Regions from separate parts of the Sporosarcina sp. AD_1 genome, predicted to be linked through region 2. Evidence: riboswitches for the same ligand, from Rfam matches in the RefSeq annotation. Region 2 holds a riboswitch; the other holds the start of a gene.
What was found. A riboswitch is a leader RNA that binds a small molecule or an ion and turns the genes downstream of it on or off. The one in region 2 is predicted to bind cobalamin.

Region 1: another riboswitch for cobalamin. It lies ahead of ACSW3C_RS09840 (ABC transporter substrate-binding protein); the one in region 2 lies ahead of ACSW3C_RS12595 (ABC transporter substrate-binding protein).

The regions. Positions count from the first base shown of each region.
Region 1 is NZ_JBPVIR010000004.1:273,209-280,775, forward strand. It holds gene ACSW3C_RS09835 (FecCD family ABC transporter permease) at 1-912, opposite strand, end outside; gene ACSW3C_RS09840 (ABC transporter substrate-binding protein) at 905-1,885, opposite strand; cobalamin riboswitch at 2,009-2,195, opposite strand; gene ACSW3C_RS09845 (hypothetical protein) at 2,481-2,660, shown strand; gene ACSW3C_RS09850 (hypothetical protein) at 2,657-2,830, shown strand; gene argS (arginine--tRNA ligase) at 3,087-4,754, opposite strand; gene ACSW3C_RS09860 (YwiB family protein) at 4,751-5,194, opposite strand; gene ACSW3C_RS09865 (transglycosylase domain-containing protein) at 5,342-7,402, shown strand.
Region 2 is NZ_JBPVIR010000006.1:47,866-55,432, reverse strand. It holds gene ACSW3C_RS12605 (VOC family protein) at 1-176, opposite strand, end outside; gene ACSW3C_RS12600 (hypothetical protein) at 224-646, opposite strand; cobalamin riboswitch at 1,295-1,495, shown strand; gene ACSW3C_RS12595 (ABC transporter substrate-binding protein) at 1,645-2,640, shown strand; gene ACSW3C_RS12590 (FecCD family ABC transporter permease) at 2,603-3,673, shown strand; gene ACSW3C_RS12585 (ABC transporter ATP-binding protein) at 3,670-5,049, shown strand; gene ACSW3C_RS12580 (cobyrinic acid a,c-diamide synthase CobB) at 5,069-6,469, shown strand; gene ACSW3C_RS12575 (cob(I)yrinic acid a,c-diamide adenosyltransferase) at 6,456-6,998, shown strand; gene ACSW3C_RS12570 (MarR family winged helix-turn-helix transcriptional regulator) at 7,243-7,567, opposite strand, start outside.

The DNA.
Region 1 (7,567 bases), on a different contig from region 2:
AGGAAGTTCTGAAGGTGAAATGATCGTCCGTGCAATTAGATCACAAATTATTAATAACGTGGCTCCATTCAAGAAGGAAAGCGTCAGTAAATGACGGTGATCCGCTCCCCATAGCAGCCTTGTCATATGAGGGACAACGAGTCCGACGAAGCCGATCGTTCCGGACACCGCCACAGCAGAACCCGTTAAAATGGAACCGCCTATGAGAATCATAAATTTGCGGCGACGAACGTTGACGCCCAAATGATGCGCCCGCTCTTCGCCGAACAGCATGGCGTTCAGCTCTCGCCGGTTGAGCCAGAGGATGAAAGAGCCAATGATAACGAACGGCAGCACCATAACGATATATTTCCAGCCGCGCATCGACACGCTTCCTAACAGCCAGCCGATAATTTGCCGCAGCTCTTCCCCTGTCAGCGCAATCATTAGGGACAGAACCGAGCCGAGGAACGACCCGAAAATGATGCCCGTCAAGATGATCGTCTCCATCTTCATGGAACGGTCGACGAGTCTCGCAAATCCGAGAACAAGGAACATCGTTACCGCGGCGCCGACCATGCTAAAGATTGGCAACGTATACGCGCCCAGCATCGGAATGGATAAGCCAAAAAAGAGTGTCACAACCGCACCTACCGAGGCGCCGGATGACACTCCGAGGGTGTATGGATCGGCTAGCGGATTTTTCAGCAATCCTTGGAACGCAGCGCCCGCAATGGCAAGCGATGCACCGACAAGGCCAGCCAATAGGACACGCGGCATGCGGATTTTCCATAGGATATTCGTTGCTGTAGTATCCGACGAATCCCAGAACGTGCTCAGTGGCACTTTCACGGTTCCGATGGATACACCGAGCCATACCGCCACAGCCAGTGTGGCGGCACTCACGATGTAGGCGATGCCTGTTTTATTCACCGAACGCCTCTGGATAAATGGCTTTAGCCACTTCTTCCAGGCCAAGCGCCAGGCGAGGACCTGTCCGGCTCGTCATATTCTCATCAACTTGAATGACGCGGTCTTCTTTGACAGCTGTAATATCGCTGAAGCCGTCGCGGTTTTTCACGCTCTCCACGATATCCGGCACATAGCTGTACATGACGATGATGACGTCAGGGTTTTGCTTCACGATTTCTTCCGGGCTGATCAATGCCCAGCCATCTGCCGTCACAACGTTTTCAGCACCGATCATATCAAGCATTTCCTGCATGAATGTCCCTTTGCCAGGTGCATAAATGTCAGGTGCATCGGATGTTTCAACGAAGACACGCTTCTTTGTCTCGACGTCTTTCGTTTTCGCAACGACTTCGTCCACTTTCGCTTTCATGTCCGCTACGATTTTTTCAGCTTCTTCCGTCTTACCTGTTGCTTCTCCGATCGTGTTGATCGTTTCATATGTCTCTTCGAAGTTCATCGCATTTTTCACGACAAACACTGGAATGCCCGCGTCGCGGATTTGCTGCCAGCCTTCTTCACCGGAGCTTTGTCCCATTTCATTCGCGAACACAACGTCTGGGCCCATGGCAATAATCTGCTCGACATTGAATTGCATGCCGCCGACTTTTTCCTTTTCCAGTGCCTCTTCCGGATAGTTATCGAAGTCAGTAACTCCGACAATTTCATCATTCAAACCAAGAGCGAAAAGGATTTCTGTGTTGCTCGCTTGCAAGGAAACAATTTTCTTAGGTGCTTCCTCAAATGTAATTTCATTGCCAACCGCATCGGTCAATGTCACCGGGAACGCAGGAGCTGCCTGCTCGGCATCGCCAGCTGTCTGTCCACTTGTTTGCTCTGTTGCATCCTCTTTCTTCGGCTCATCCGACGTGCCACATGCCGTCAAAAGCAATACGGCAAATACAGCCGTCAACCAAAGCTGCCAAAACTTCTTCATTCTGTCTTCCTCCTATTGATTCCAAACAAAAATCCCCCGTCATATGAACGGAGGACAACGTCTAGTAAAAATTCGGCCGCGCCAAAGCGCACCGACTCTTCACCAAACCTATCCTCGTAGGGTTGCGGGTGATTCACAAAGGCAGGTCTCCTGGCTCGTACTTCAATCGCATACCGCGCCTTCCCGGATCAGATCCAGTGGCATCAGGCGGATAGCTCGCACTTACAGTGGCGGGACCGCGCCGGCTTCGAACCGGCTTCCCTTTTAACCCCGTCGTTGATGGCGGGGCACCTTCATGTTCGGATATGTAATTGTGTACGCAACCATTATACTATAAAACATTTCCTTGTCGATAGACGGAAAGTTGGAGAGGGATTTGCAAGTGTTGAGGAATGACGAGTTTCCTGTGTTTGTGGTGTGGCTTACATTCTGAGAACGGAGCGGCTGGTACGCGAAGAGGATTACGTAATTGGAAAGCTGATGGCGCGCTGAATGCACTTCACAATTTAAGGGGTTTCGGTTGTAGACTTGATACTGCGAGCATGCCTGGTGTGGAAGTGAGGGCGATTTATATTTGGGGCCGGGTGGATTTCATATGGCGAGGAAAACATACGAGCTGTATGGAACCGGATACGAGCGGTTACGAATTTATTGGAGAGGTTCGGAAGGAAATACGAGCGGTCGCAAGTCGAATACGAGCGGTAAAAAATTTTTACGAGAGGTTCAAAACGAGATTCGAGCGGTTACAAAGTTATTCGAGAGGTTGGAAGCGTGATTCGAGCGGTAAATGAAACATACGAGAGGTTCGGAAGCAAATACGAGCGGTTCGAAACGTGGTACGTCGGGTTACAAAATTCCCCTCAGCTGGCTGGACAAGATTCGAGCGGTCGCAAGTCGGATACGAGCGATAAAAAATTATTACGAGAGGTTCAAAACGTGATTTGAGCGGTTGCAAGTTGGATACGAGCGGTAAAAAAATTATACGAGAGGTTCAAAACGAGATTCGAGCGGTTACAAAGTTTTACGAGAGGTTCGAAACGTGATTCGAGCGGTAAACGAAATATACGAGAGGTTCGGAAGCAAATACGAGCGGTTACACAAATATCAAGCAGTTACGTCCTACATTCAAAGGTCCCCGTTCAGATGAATAACAAAACAACCCCCGCCTCTCCCGCGGAACCGGGAAAGACGGGGGTTTTCCTTACATTCTTTCAGGCGCTGCGACGCCGATGAGTTTCAAGGCGTTGGCAACTGTTGTGCGTGTTGCGGTGACGAGGGCCAGACGGGCTTCGGATAGGTCGCGGTTGTCTGGGTCGAGCACTTTTTCTGCGTTGTAGAAGCTGTGGAAGGTAGCCGCCAGCTCCTGGATGTATGTTGCGATGCGGTGTGGCGAGCGCAGGCGTGCTGCGTCCGCGACGACTTTCGGGAAGTCGCCGATTTTCTTTAGCAGTTCAACTTCTTTTTCCGACTGCAGCAAGTCTACGTGGTCGGTTGAAGCTACCATGCCTTTTTCTTCCGCTTGGCGCAAGATGGATGAAATACGCGCGTGTGCATATTGGGCATAGTAGACCGGGTTTTCGTTGGACTGGGAAATGGCAAGATCCAAGTCGAAATCCATTTGGGAATCGCCGGAACGCATGGCGAAGAAGTAACGGACGGCATCCAAGCCGACATCCTCCACCAGTTCGCGCAACGTGACTGCTTTCCCTGTCCGTTTGCTCATTTTAAATTTCTCGCCGTCTTTATATAGCTGCACCATTTGGGCCACTTCGACTTCGAGCGTGTCACGATCGTATCCAAGCGCTTCGATGGCTGCTTTCATACGCGGAATATAGCCGTGGTGGTCGGCTCCCCAAATATTGATGAGCTTGTCAAAACCACGACGGATTTTATCTTCATGATACGCGATATCCGGTGTCAAGTACGTGTAGCTGCCGTCGTTTTTGATCAACACGCGGTCTTTATCGTCGCCGAATGTCGTGGAACGGAACCATGTCGCGCCGTCTTCTTCAAAGACGTGGCCATTGCTACGTAGTTTATCGAGCGCAATGCCGATTTTCCCGTCGGTATATAAAGATGTCTCTGAAAACCAATTGTCGAAGCGCACTCGGAAGTCTTCCAAGTCCTTCTTCAATTTTTCCAATTCGTAATCAAGTCCATACTTCCGGAAAAATTCAAGACGTTCTGCTTCCGGCATCTGTGTGTAACGGTCTCCGTGCTCTTCCGCAAGTTTCTTGCCAATTTCAATAATATCCTGGCCGTGGTAGCCGTCTTCCGGCATTTCCTTGTCCATGCCGAGTGCCTGGAAGTAGCGTGCTTCCACCGAGAGAGCCAAATTATTCACTTGATTGCCGGCATCGTTAATGTAATATTCACGGGATACGTCGAAGCCCGCGAAATCAAGAATGTTGCAGAGGGAATCGCCGAGGGATGCCCCGCGCGCATGTCCTAAATGCAAGTCGCCCGTCGGGTTGGCAGAAACGAACTCGACTTGCACTTTTTCGTGTTGTCCAAATGTAGAACGTCCATAATCTGTTCCTTGGGCCAGTACCGCTTTCACTACATCGCCAAGGAAATCGGTCTTCAACCGGATATTCATGAAGCCCGGCCCTGCAATTTCTACTGATTTAATTGCTGTATCCGCAGTATTCAAGTGCTCCAGAATAGTTTCCGCAATGACGCGTGGTGGCTTTTTCGCCAGCTTCGTCAGCTGCATGGCGATATTCGTCGCATAATCCCCGTTCTCTTTGTTTTTCGGTGTTTCCAGTAGAATGTCCGGAATCTCTGTTTCTGCTACCAGGTCAGCGGCGATGACAGCTTGCCGGAAAGCCGATTTGATTTCTTGTTGTATCTTTTCTACAGCGTTCATTTTTGTCCCTCCATGAAAGAAATTTGAAGCTTATATGTACCGAGCAGCGCTCCATCCGCATGCAGTTCGTAATGGACGTGAAAGTCCCCTGCTGCGCCTGCTTTATCCGTATCAATTTGAAGTTCTTTTGTCTTTACTAGCAGATTGAACATGGCCGGACCATTTCCGTACGTACCCGGTCTCGGGGTTCCGATGAAAAACGGCAAACGCATTTGCACCGCACCGCTCCTCATGATGAGCGCTTCCTCATCGCCAAGTTTCACAGTTGTCCGGATGACTTGGCCATTCTGCTTTTCTTCAAACCGCAAATATAGGTTGCCCGCTTTTTCAATGATGACACCTTTTGCTTGCAGTGTATGTTTATCTGCCGGCTGGCCTGGATGAATGATCGTCGACCGCAGTTTGACATCCACGGCACGTTCCATATTCGCAGTTTCCATTCAGAACCATCCTCCTACTCAAATATCTATTCATTATATCGTTTCTGCTGCAAACTTTCCAACGAAGTTTTCCCAATTCCGCCCGTTTAATCCTCTGATGCGTGTCCATACTGTTGGTAATGAAACATTTAAGGGGGTTCCGATGCGATGAAACGGTCTGATTTTATTAAAAAACAGAAGAAGCGGAGATTGCTGCGCACTTTCCTTATGCTTGCCATCACCGGAGTTACCGCCTTTTTCACAGCCCTGTTATGTCTTCGGATCTATGCCCAAATTGCGGGTGCCCCCTCACTGAGCGTGCCCAAGGCGTCTGTCTTTCTCGACAAGAACGGACGGCAGATCGGCGATAAATACTCGGCTGAACGCAGGTATTGGGTCGGTTTAGATAATATTTCACCTTTCCTGGTGGATGCATTCATTGCAACGGAGGATCGTAATTTTTACAACCATAACGGGTTTGATTACAGAAGGATCGCAGGGGCCGTGCTGAAAGATGTGAAAACGATGAGAATGGCGGAAGGCGCCAGCACGATCACTCAGCAGTATGCCCGTAATCTATATTTGACACACGAGAAATCGTGGAACCGCAAAATAAAGGAAGCGCTGTACGCTTATCGCTTAGAGATTTTCTATGAGAAAGACGAGATTTTGGAAGGCTATATGAATACGGTCTACTTCGATCACGGGATGTACGGAGTCGAAGCGGCCAGCAAGTTTTATTTTGCCAAACCGGCGAAGGACCTGACTCTCGAGGAAGCCGCCGTCATTGCAGCCATTGCGAAGGGTCCCTCGATCTATTCACCCATCGATAATCCCGAACGGTCGCGGAACCGGCAATTGACGATTCTTCATTTGATGGAGGAGCAAGGGTTTATTACCGAAGCGCAGGAAGAACGAGCGAAAAATACGCCAATCGCGTTAAAGACAGATGAATGGTCAGAAATGAAACGGGTCGCCCCTTACTTTTTGGATGAAGTGTGGCGTGAAGCTGAAAAGGTTTTAAGCGAAAAAGGCCGCTATCCTGGGGAAGGCGGATGGACGATTCGCACGACGCTCGATTTGCACCATCAGCAGGCCGCAGAAGAGTTGGTGGACAAATGGATGCCGAAGAACGAATTGCAGGTGGCCTTTATATCGATGGAACCGGAAACCGGGGCCATTACCTCCATGGTCGGGGGCACCGATTATGCGGTAAGTCCTTTTAACCGAGCTACGCAGGCAAAGCGGCAGCCGGGCTCGGCCATGAAGCCGATTCTTTACGCGGCCGCTCTGGAAGACGGATTTAGCCCCCTGACTTTCATGTCGACCGAGCGGACCATTTTCACATACGACGAAGGGCGTTCCACGTATGAACCGAAAAACATTAACGGAAAGTTTGCCGGCCATCCGATCTCCCTGGCTCAGGCCATCGCTTTGTCTGATAATATCTATGCCGTTAAGACGCTAGAAAAAGTCGGCTATAAAAAGTTCAATAATATGGCGGAGCGGCTCGGCCTGCATGTGAAATTTCAAGAGTCGCCTGCCGTTGCACTCGGCACTTCCGTTGTCACATTGAAAGAGATGACCAATGCATACAACCGGGTCGCCTCCAGCGGATTGAAAGTGGAACCGACGACTATTTTATCCATTACCGATGCGCAAGGCCGTACCGTTTATGAAAAGCCGAAAACGACAAAAAAACGGGTGATTACAGAGCAGGATGCATTCGTCCTCACTCATTTGATGACAGGTATGTTTGATCCTGTGTTCAATGATTATTTAATTTCCACCGGCCTGACGATGCGGCCGAAGCAGACGCGACCTTATGCGGCCAAGTCCGGAACGACCATTTCAGACCAATACTTAATCGGATTTACTCCGTCGCTGACAGCCGGGATTTGGACGGGATTTGATGTCGGGCAGAATTTGACTGAGTTTGAGGACAAAGCTGCCTCCAAGCGGATTTGGATCGACTTCATGGAGAAGGTGCACGAAGGGAAGACGGAAGAACCGTTCGTTCCGCCAAGTGGTGTGAACGGGGTCATCGTGGATGTGGAAACCGGCGGAATTGCGGTCAATGAATGTCCGAAGCAGCGTCTGGTTTACGTGAAGGAAAAGGATATGCCGCAAAAACTTTGTACCGATCGCAGCTTACGGGAGGACCGGCTATCCGGTAACGAGGAAGAAGAAGGTTCCTTCGAACTGTTCCCATTCTCCTTCTTTGAATAAAAGACGAGGAACCATCAAAAAAGCTATCCGTCCTACTAAGAGGATGGATAGCTTTTTTACCGATCTAGGCATCACGCCCGTATTATGCTTGGGTTGTAAACATACAGGCTCAGACTGCGCTATTCCGGTTGTCCTAGCTTACAATGGCAAGCTGTATTTTTAGTG
Region 2 (7,567 bases):
ATGTTCTTTTCAAACATGCCTTGAAATAGGCCAATAACGGTGTCTTCATTCTTCAGGATGAGCCAGTTTTGTGTTATATCCCCGCCTAGAGTTTGGAAACCTAGTTTTTCATAAAATGCTTTTGACTTGTGAATGTCCTTTACACGTAGACTTACTGAAAATGCACCTAGTTTCATTCGAATCCTCCTAGAATTTATTTAAGAATGATATCCTTTCAAGTAACTTAGAAATCCTTCGTTATCGACAAGACATGTTCTTTGACAGCTTCCTTTTCTTCATCCGTCATAGGAGTTAAGCTGAAATGTTCTAACACCATCGTATTCTGTGCTTGAAAGTTCTCTACATTCTCATCAGTAATCAGTATCGTTGACGGTTCTTGAAGTTGCTTGTTGCGATTTTTAGTTTTCCCAGTTTGGGTTACTTTCGATATCGTAGAGGTTATATGCTTCACTTCGGTATTCAAATAATTCCCCTGTAAATCATAAAAGTCTTCAATTGTTTTACTGTCTGTTTTTATATAGTTCTTTCCTTCCTCATTTGTAGTGATCGCATTTACCCTCACATAACCGTTCTTTTCAAATAAACCGTTTTCTCTTTCTTCGGATGTTTCAGTGAAGAATGCTTCGATATGCTGGATCCTTTCCACTTTACTGCATCCATTCAAAAAAGAAATGGTTAGTATTAGTAAGCTTATTTCCATAAATTTTCTTTGCAACTCCACTTCTCCCTTCCGGACGGTAAGATAGCTCTCGTTACACCATCACACTAGCTATATCTCCTCATATACTTCTCGTCATTTCTCATTTGTTGCGTAGAACATCTTTTGATTAACCTTAAGCAGAGACAATGCATTTTTAGCAAAACACACATCATAAAAAACACTAGTGATTCTTGGAGTATTACACTCCGAAACGTATAGATTTTATATAAACAATCTGTAAAAGGACAAAAACTCTAGTATCCTTTTGTGGCAACTCTCTATTACAATCTGCTTGCTCCCTTAGTATTCGTTGTTTTCTTTGCACTCTCCATATTGTATCATTTGTTTTCCGAATTTTCTTTCTGCAGCATTTGAATCCTCTCTTCTTTTCGTTGCTTCATGTGATCAGTCACATGATGGATTCTTCTTTTGTTTACAAAGCCGGCAGGAGCCAGAAAAAATCGGGGGTATTAAATAGCTTGAACTTATGGAATCCCCGCATCACGCAACCTCCAAAGCATAAGTCTTCTATTTCAAATTAAGTTTACAAACTATATAACTTTCTATATACTTGGCATGAATCATAACATCAAAAAAATATTAGTAGATTTAGGTTTCTCAAGCAGCACCATCCATGCTATTGAGACGAAGAGGGAAGTTGGTGAGAGTCCAACACGAACCCGTCACTGTAATCGACTAGGAACACCACGTGAGTCCACTGTGCCAAAAGCATGGGAAGGAGTGGCTTTCCGCTACGTCGTAAGTCAGGAGACCTGCCTATTTCGATAATCAGCTTCCTCGGGAATGGGATTGCTTGAAGTGTCAGATTTGCCGTCCGTAACGATCGGATCATGCCGATCTTCCTTTTCATGCGCTTTCCTTCCGAGGAAAAGCGCTTTTTTGATGTTTACAATCCAGAGGAGGAAATTAGTTTGAACAACATGATGAAACGTTGGGGCTTGTTTAGTCTTATCTTCGTTCTATCCTTGGCGCTTTTAGCAGGCTGCGGATCGAATTCGGCTGACTCTCCCAAAACTCAAGAGGAAACACCGACTACAGAAACAACCTACCAAACCCAAGGGGAAGATCAAGATACTCCTCTTTTCCCAGCATCATTCACCGATGATGCCGGTCGTGAAGTAACCATTGAAAAAGAACCGGAAACCCTTATCTCTGTTCAAACGAGTAATACGGAGATTTTATATGCACTAGGGGCGGGCGATCGCCTTATCGGTGTATCAGATTACTGCAATTACCCACCGGAAGCTCTCGAAGTTCAAAAAGTGGGCGGACAAGATATGGATGCAGAGCTGATCATGACCCTTCAGCCGGACGTTATATTCGTTACAAAATACCATTTCGACAACCATGAAGACATTTTGAAACAATATGAAGAAGCGGGCATCAAAGTCGTTGTGACAGGCAGCGCCACATCGTTTGAGGACGCCTACCAAACAATGAGAATGCTTGCAACTGCCACTGGCACGCCAGACAAGGCTGAAGAAATTATTCAGGATATGAAAGATCGCCGTGCTGCGATAGAGGAAAAAGCGAAAGAAATCACTGAGTCGAAAAAAGTGTGGGTCGAAGTATCTCCTGGTCCCGACATCTTTACGACCGGCACGAATACATTCATGCATGAAATGCTGGAAACCATTCACGCTACCAATGCCGCGGAAGACCATGAAGGTTGGGTAAAACTTACGGAAGAAGAAATTGTTGCACTAAATCCTGATGTCATTATTACGACGTATGGCTATTATGTCGACAATCCTGCAGAAGGCGTATTGGCACGTGATGGCTGGAAGGAAGTCAATGCTGTTAAAAACAAACAAGTATTTGATGTTGACAGTGATACCGTCACACGTCCGGGTCCACGCTTAATTGAAGGAGTCGAGCAGCTTGCGAAACTTATTTATCCAGAAGTTTTTGGGGAATAAAATCAGTTGGCTTTATATCGCAAGTATCGGGGTTGTACTTTGTGCAACCCTTCTCGGCGTATTTATCAGCAGTGTAAAATTTCCGATCGCCACTATTCTACATATCGTTGCAGAGAAAACACTCGGCTTCGGCTGGCTGGCAGATGTTCCTAAGAATGAAGAACTGATCATTTGGAACATCCGTGTCCCGCGTGTGTTATTAGCCTTTTTAGTAGGCGCTTCACTATCGCTCGCAGGGGCCGCCTTCCAAGGGCTTTTGCGGAATCCTTTAGCCGATCCCTATACCATCGGTGTTTCATCAGGTTCAGCTCTAGGCGCTGTGACAGTTTTATTTTTCCAATACACCATTTGGGGACTGGGCGGATATACACTTCCTGTCGTAGCGATTGGTAGCGGATTTCTTACGTTATTCATCGTCTTCGGGCTCGTCCGGCTAAGCAGCAGAAGCCTGGCGATTGAAACGATCATCCTTGCGGGTATTATTGTCGGTGCTTTCGTCGGAGCGCTCACTTCCTTGATGATTGCCTTAGGGGACCGTGATGCGATGGCGCAAATCATCTACTGGCTGTACGGCAGTGTCGCGATGCGCGGATGGAGCCATGTCCAGCTGATCATCCCCTTCCTCATAATCGGTGCCATTATTCTGCTTGCCCATTACCGGGAACTAAATGCCTTAGCCCTCGGCGAGGAGGCGGCCGATCACATAGGTGTTAATGTAAAACGGGGGAAAATCTTCGTTTTGATTGGCGCATCGCTTTTAACGGGCTCGTCGGTTGCCGTTTCAGGATCAATTGGCTTCGTCGGATTGGTTGTCCCCCACCTCGTGCGGCTTATGACCGGTCCTAACCATCGAAATGTCCTGCCGCTATCCATGTTGCTCGGCGGTTCGTTCCTTGTATTGGCTGACTTGCTTGCCAGGACCGTGATTGCTCCGAAAGAGTTGCCCATTGGTGTCATCACTGCCCTGATCGGTGCGCCGGTGTTTGCGTTTCTATTAATTCGAGATCGTATTGGAAGAGGGGAAAATCGATGATTACAGTCGAACATCTCGCAGGTGGATACGGAAAGACACCGATCATCCGCGACCTTCAGCTCGAAATCAAAAAAGGTGAGTTTTTCGCCCTGTTAGGACCGAATGGCAGCGGAAAAACAACGTTGTTTAAATTAATTACAGGACAACTGCCGATTGTCTCCGGATCAATCCTGATCGACGGAAAACCAATGGCCCAACTGACGAAGCTTGAGAAAGCGCGTAAAATTGCGGTTCTTGCGCAGGAGAGTCAAGTGACATTTGATTTTACCGTTGAGGAAATTGTCTGCCTTGGACGGTACCCTCATCAGAAGGGACTTATCAAACGGCTATCTGCAGAAGACCGAAAAGTAATAGACGACGTAATGAGCATGACGCGAGTCGAGCAATTCCGTAATGTCCAATTCCGGACGCTAAGCGGCGGCGAGAAGCAGCGGGTTTTATTGGCAAAAGCACTAGCGCAAGAACCCGAAGTGCTTTTATTGGATGAACCGACGAATCACTTGGATATTAAGCATACCTTTCAAATGTTAAACATGCTGAAAGAATGGCAACGCACGAAAAGCCTGACCATTTTCGCTATCCTTCATGACTTGAACGTCGCTTCTCTTTACGCGGACCGGGTCGCACTGCTTCACAAAGGCTCCTTCCTGAAAGTGGGTGACGTAAATACATTGCGGAACGAAACACAGTTAAAAACAGTTTATGGAGTCGATGTGAAAACACAAGCGCACCCGATTGTCGCTAAACCCCAGTTGCTGATGACGCCTTTCATTGAGGACGCGGACGATTCGACTCCTTTTTTTGAAAGTTTCACTGTCGATCGCAAAGAAAAAAGTGTAGCACTTCACTTTAACAAATCGTTACGAACGCTTTCCAATGCCCGTTATGGACATGGCATCCAATGGCTCAACCATTTTTGTTTGGTGAATCAGCCCTTTCCGGAAAATGACCATAAGTTTCTAACAACATGGATATCGGCACACGGCATTCCAGCTGAACAGGCATTAGGGATTGGGTGCCACGGGAAATGGACAGCTGCTTCGCTGGTCGCACAGCAAGTCGACGGTGTGGATGTTGTCTTACTCCTCCATTTCGGGGAAGCGATCCATATCCTACTTTTCATCGACGCCACATTAAGTGATCAGATATTAATTGATTTTTATATGGCCGCAACAGAAGCAAAGATGACAGCATTCCAACAAGCCGGGATAGGTTTGAAAATGGACAGAACGGATTGTATCGCGATAGCTGCGAACCAACGACACGGCGACAATAGCAAAACTGGAATAGCGATCTCTCGAGAACAGATTGGACAATTCGTTTTATCATCGCTCAAGGTAGAGTTTCAGAAGAAACTAGAAAAGTCCTTGCAGTAAAAGAAAAGGATGGGGTTAGATGAGTAAGCATAGGCTCGTTATTGCAGGAACAGGAAGCGGAGTCGGGAAAACGACTTTGACAATTGGGCTAATGGCAGCATTCATGAGAAAGGGATTAACCGTACAAGGGTTCAAATGTGGTCCGGATTATATCGATCCGTCCTATCATACAGCCGTGACGAAGCGGATTTCCAGAAACTTGGACAGCTGGATGCTTGGCAAAAAAACTGTATTAGACATTTTCACGCACGCAAGCCGGGATGCCGATATTTCAATCATGGAAGGGGTTATGGGTTTCTTCGACGGGAAAGATCCAAAAAACGATGTAGGCAGCACGGCGGAAATTAGCGTCTTAACGAAGAGTCCGGTATTGCTCATCGTCAATTGCGCTAGTATGGCAAGAAGCGCAGCAGCCATCGTGAAAGGATTTCAAATGCTCTCATCCGAACCAAATATCGTCGGCGTCATTGTAAATCAAGTCGGCAGCGAAGGACATTATCACATTGTGAAAACCGCAATTGAACAGGAATGCGGCATTCCGGTTATCGGGTATTTGAAACGTGAAAAAGGAATCGAAATTCCAGAACGCAGTCTTGGGCTGATTCCTTCAATTGAACGAGGCGAGCTAGATTCGTTCTTCAATCATCTCGCCGACATCATTTCGGAAACAGTGGATCTTGAAAAACTCCTTGAAATTTCAGTAGCAGAGCCGGTTTCATTTCCAAAAGAAGAATCGCTCTTTTCCCATTCGGCAGAACCCATTGTCCGAATCGCTGTTGCAAAAGATGCTGCCTTTAATTCCTATTATCAGGAGAATTTTGAGCTCCTGGAATCACACGGAGCTGAGCTTGTACCGTTCTCTCCTTTGGCCGATGAGCCCGTGCCGGATAATTGCAGCGGCCTGTATATAGGGGGAGGGCTGCCAGAAGAATTTATGAAGGCGGTAAGCAACAGCGACCGGACAAAACAATCCATTCGGGAAGCGATTGAAAGGGGGATGCCTACATTCGCGGAAGGTGGCGGTTTTAGTTTTTTGACGCAGTCCATCACTTTGACCAGCGGCGAAATAACGCCAATGACCGGTGCCATTCCCGGTAACGTAATAGTGCACACAACCTTAAAAGCGATTGGCTATCGGGAAATCAAAGGCTGTGCCCAGAACTACTTGCTCCCTGCGGACGGACTGGCGAAGGGTCATGAGTACCATTATTCTACATTCGAAGCGACCGGACCGCTACAGTACGCGTATGTAACAAAAGGCATGCGAGGAACGAAGGAGGATGGCTACGCGGCGGAAAACGTAGTCGCCGGTTTCCCTCAATTCCATTTCGCAACATGTCTCGACATGGTAGATACTTGGATAAAAGCATGTACTGCTTATCAAAATACACAATTGGAGGTACAACATGGGGAAAAATAAAAAAGGACTCACGCTCGTCTATACAGGAGATGGTAAAGGGAAAACAACCGCGGCACTAGGCATTGCCCTTCGCAGCACCGGCCGCGGCATGAAAGCGAAAATCTATCAATTCATCAAGTCTCCAGAGCGGACATACGGCGAAAAAATCGCCCTGCAAAAATTAGGTGTCGAAATGGTACAATTAGGAATTGGCTTCACTTGGACGAAAACACCTGAAGAACACCGCGAAGCCTTGCGAAAAGCTTGGCCTGTAGCACGTGACGCTGTCATGAGCGGTGAGTACGATGTCGTCATCTTAGACGAATTGAACAATGCCCTATCCATTGAGAAGTTCCCAATTGACGACGTCCTGCCGAAAGAGGAAGTATTAGACATGATTCGGAATAAACCCGAGCACGTCCATCTTGTTATCACCGGGCGAAACGCCTTGCCGGAAGTTCGGGAACTTGCAGACCTCGTCTCCGTCATCGAAGCCGAGAAGCATTACTACGAAGACGGTGTTGATGCGGTGAAAGGGCTAGAATTTTAAAATAAATAAGGTGCTTCGTTTTTAAACGGAGCACCTCTTTTTGTTGCTTGCTTACTGGATGGCGCTTAAAAAATTTGCCTTTCCTGAGAAACTAAATATTTCTTTTACACACATTTTAAAAGCAGATATTAGTATAAAAAGCTATATACTTGATTATCAAGGGATGTGTATTCGAAGGGAACTCTTCATTGAATGACCTAATAGGAGAGTAACCATTTGCAGCTTACCACAACATCATGAGTACTTACGAATTTAATTTCTCATATATCCTTAGCATTTGCTGCTGCTCCTCGGTTGATAATTTTTCGAATAGCTTTTTGCGCAGGATCTGCCCTTCCAAATTGGCACGTTTCACGATTTCGATGCCTTCCTCTGAAATGGACAAATATACAATACGGCGGTCCTCCTCGTCTGTGGAGCGGACGGCGAGTTTCTTTTTCACGAGTTTTTCTGTCAGATGCGTGACGGTAGGAGGCGTCAGACCAAGTACTTTTGCAATATCGGAAGGACGGCTTTTCCCGTGTACCATTAAGTGACCGAGCAAAAGAATATGGGAGACGCCTAACTCC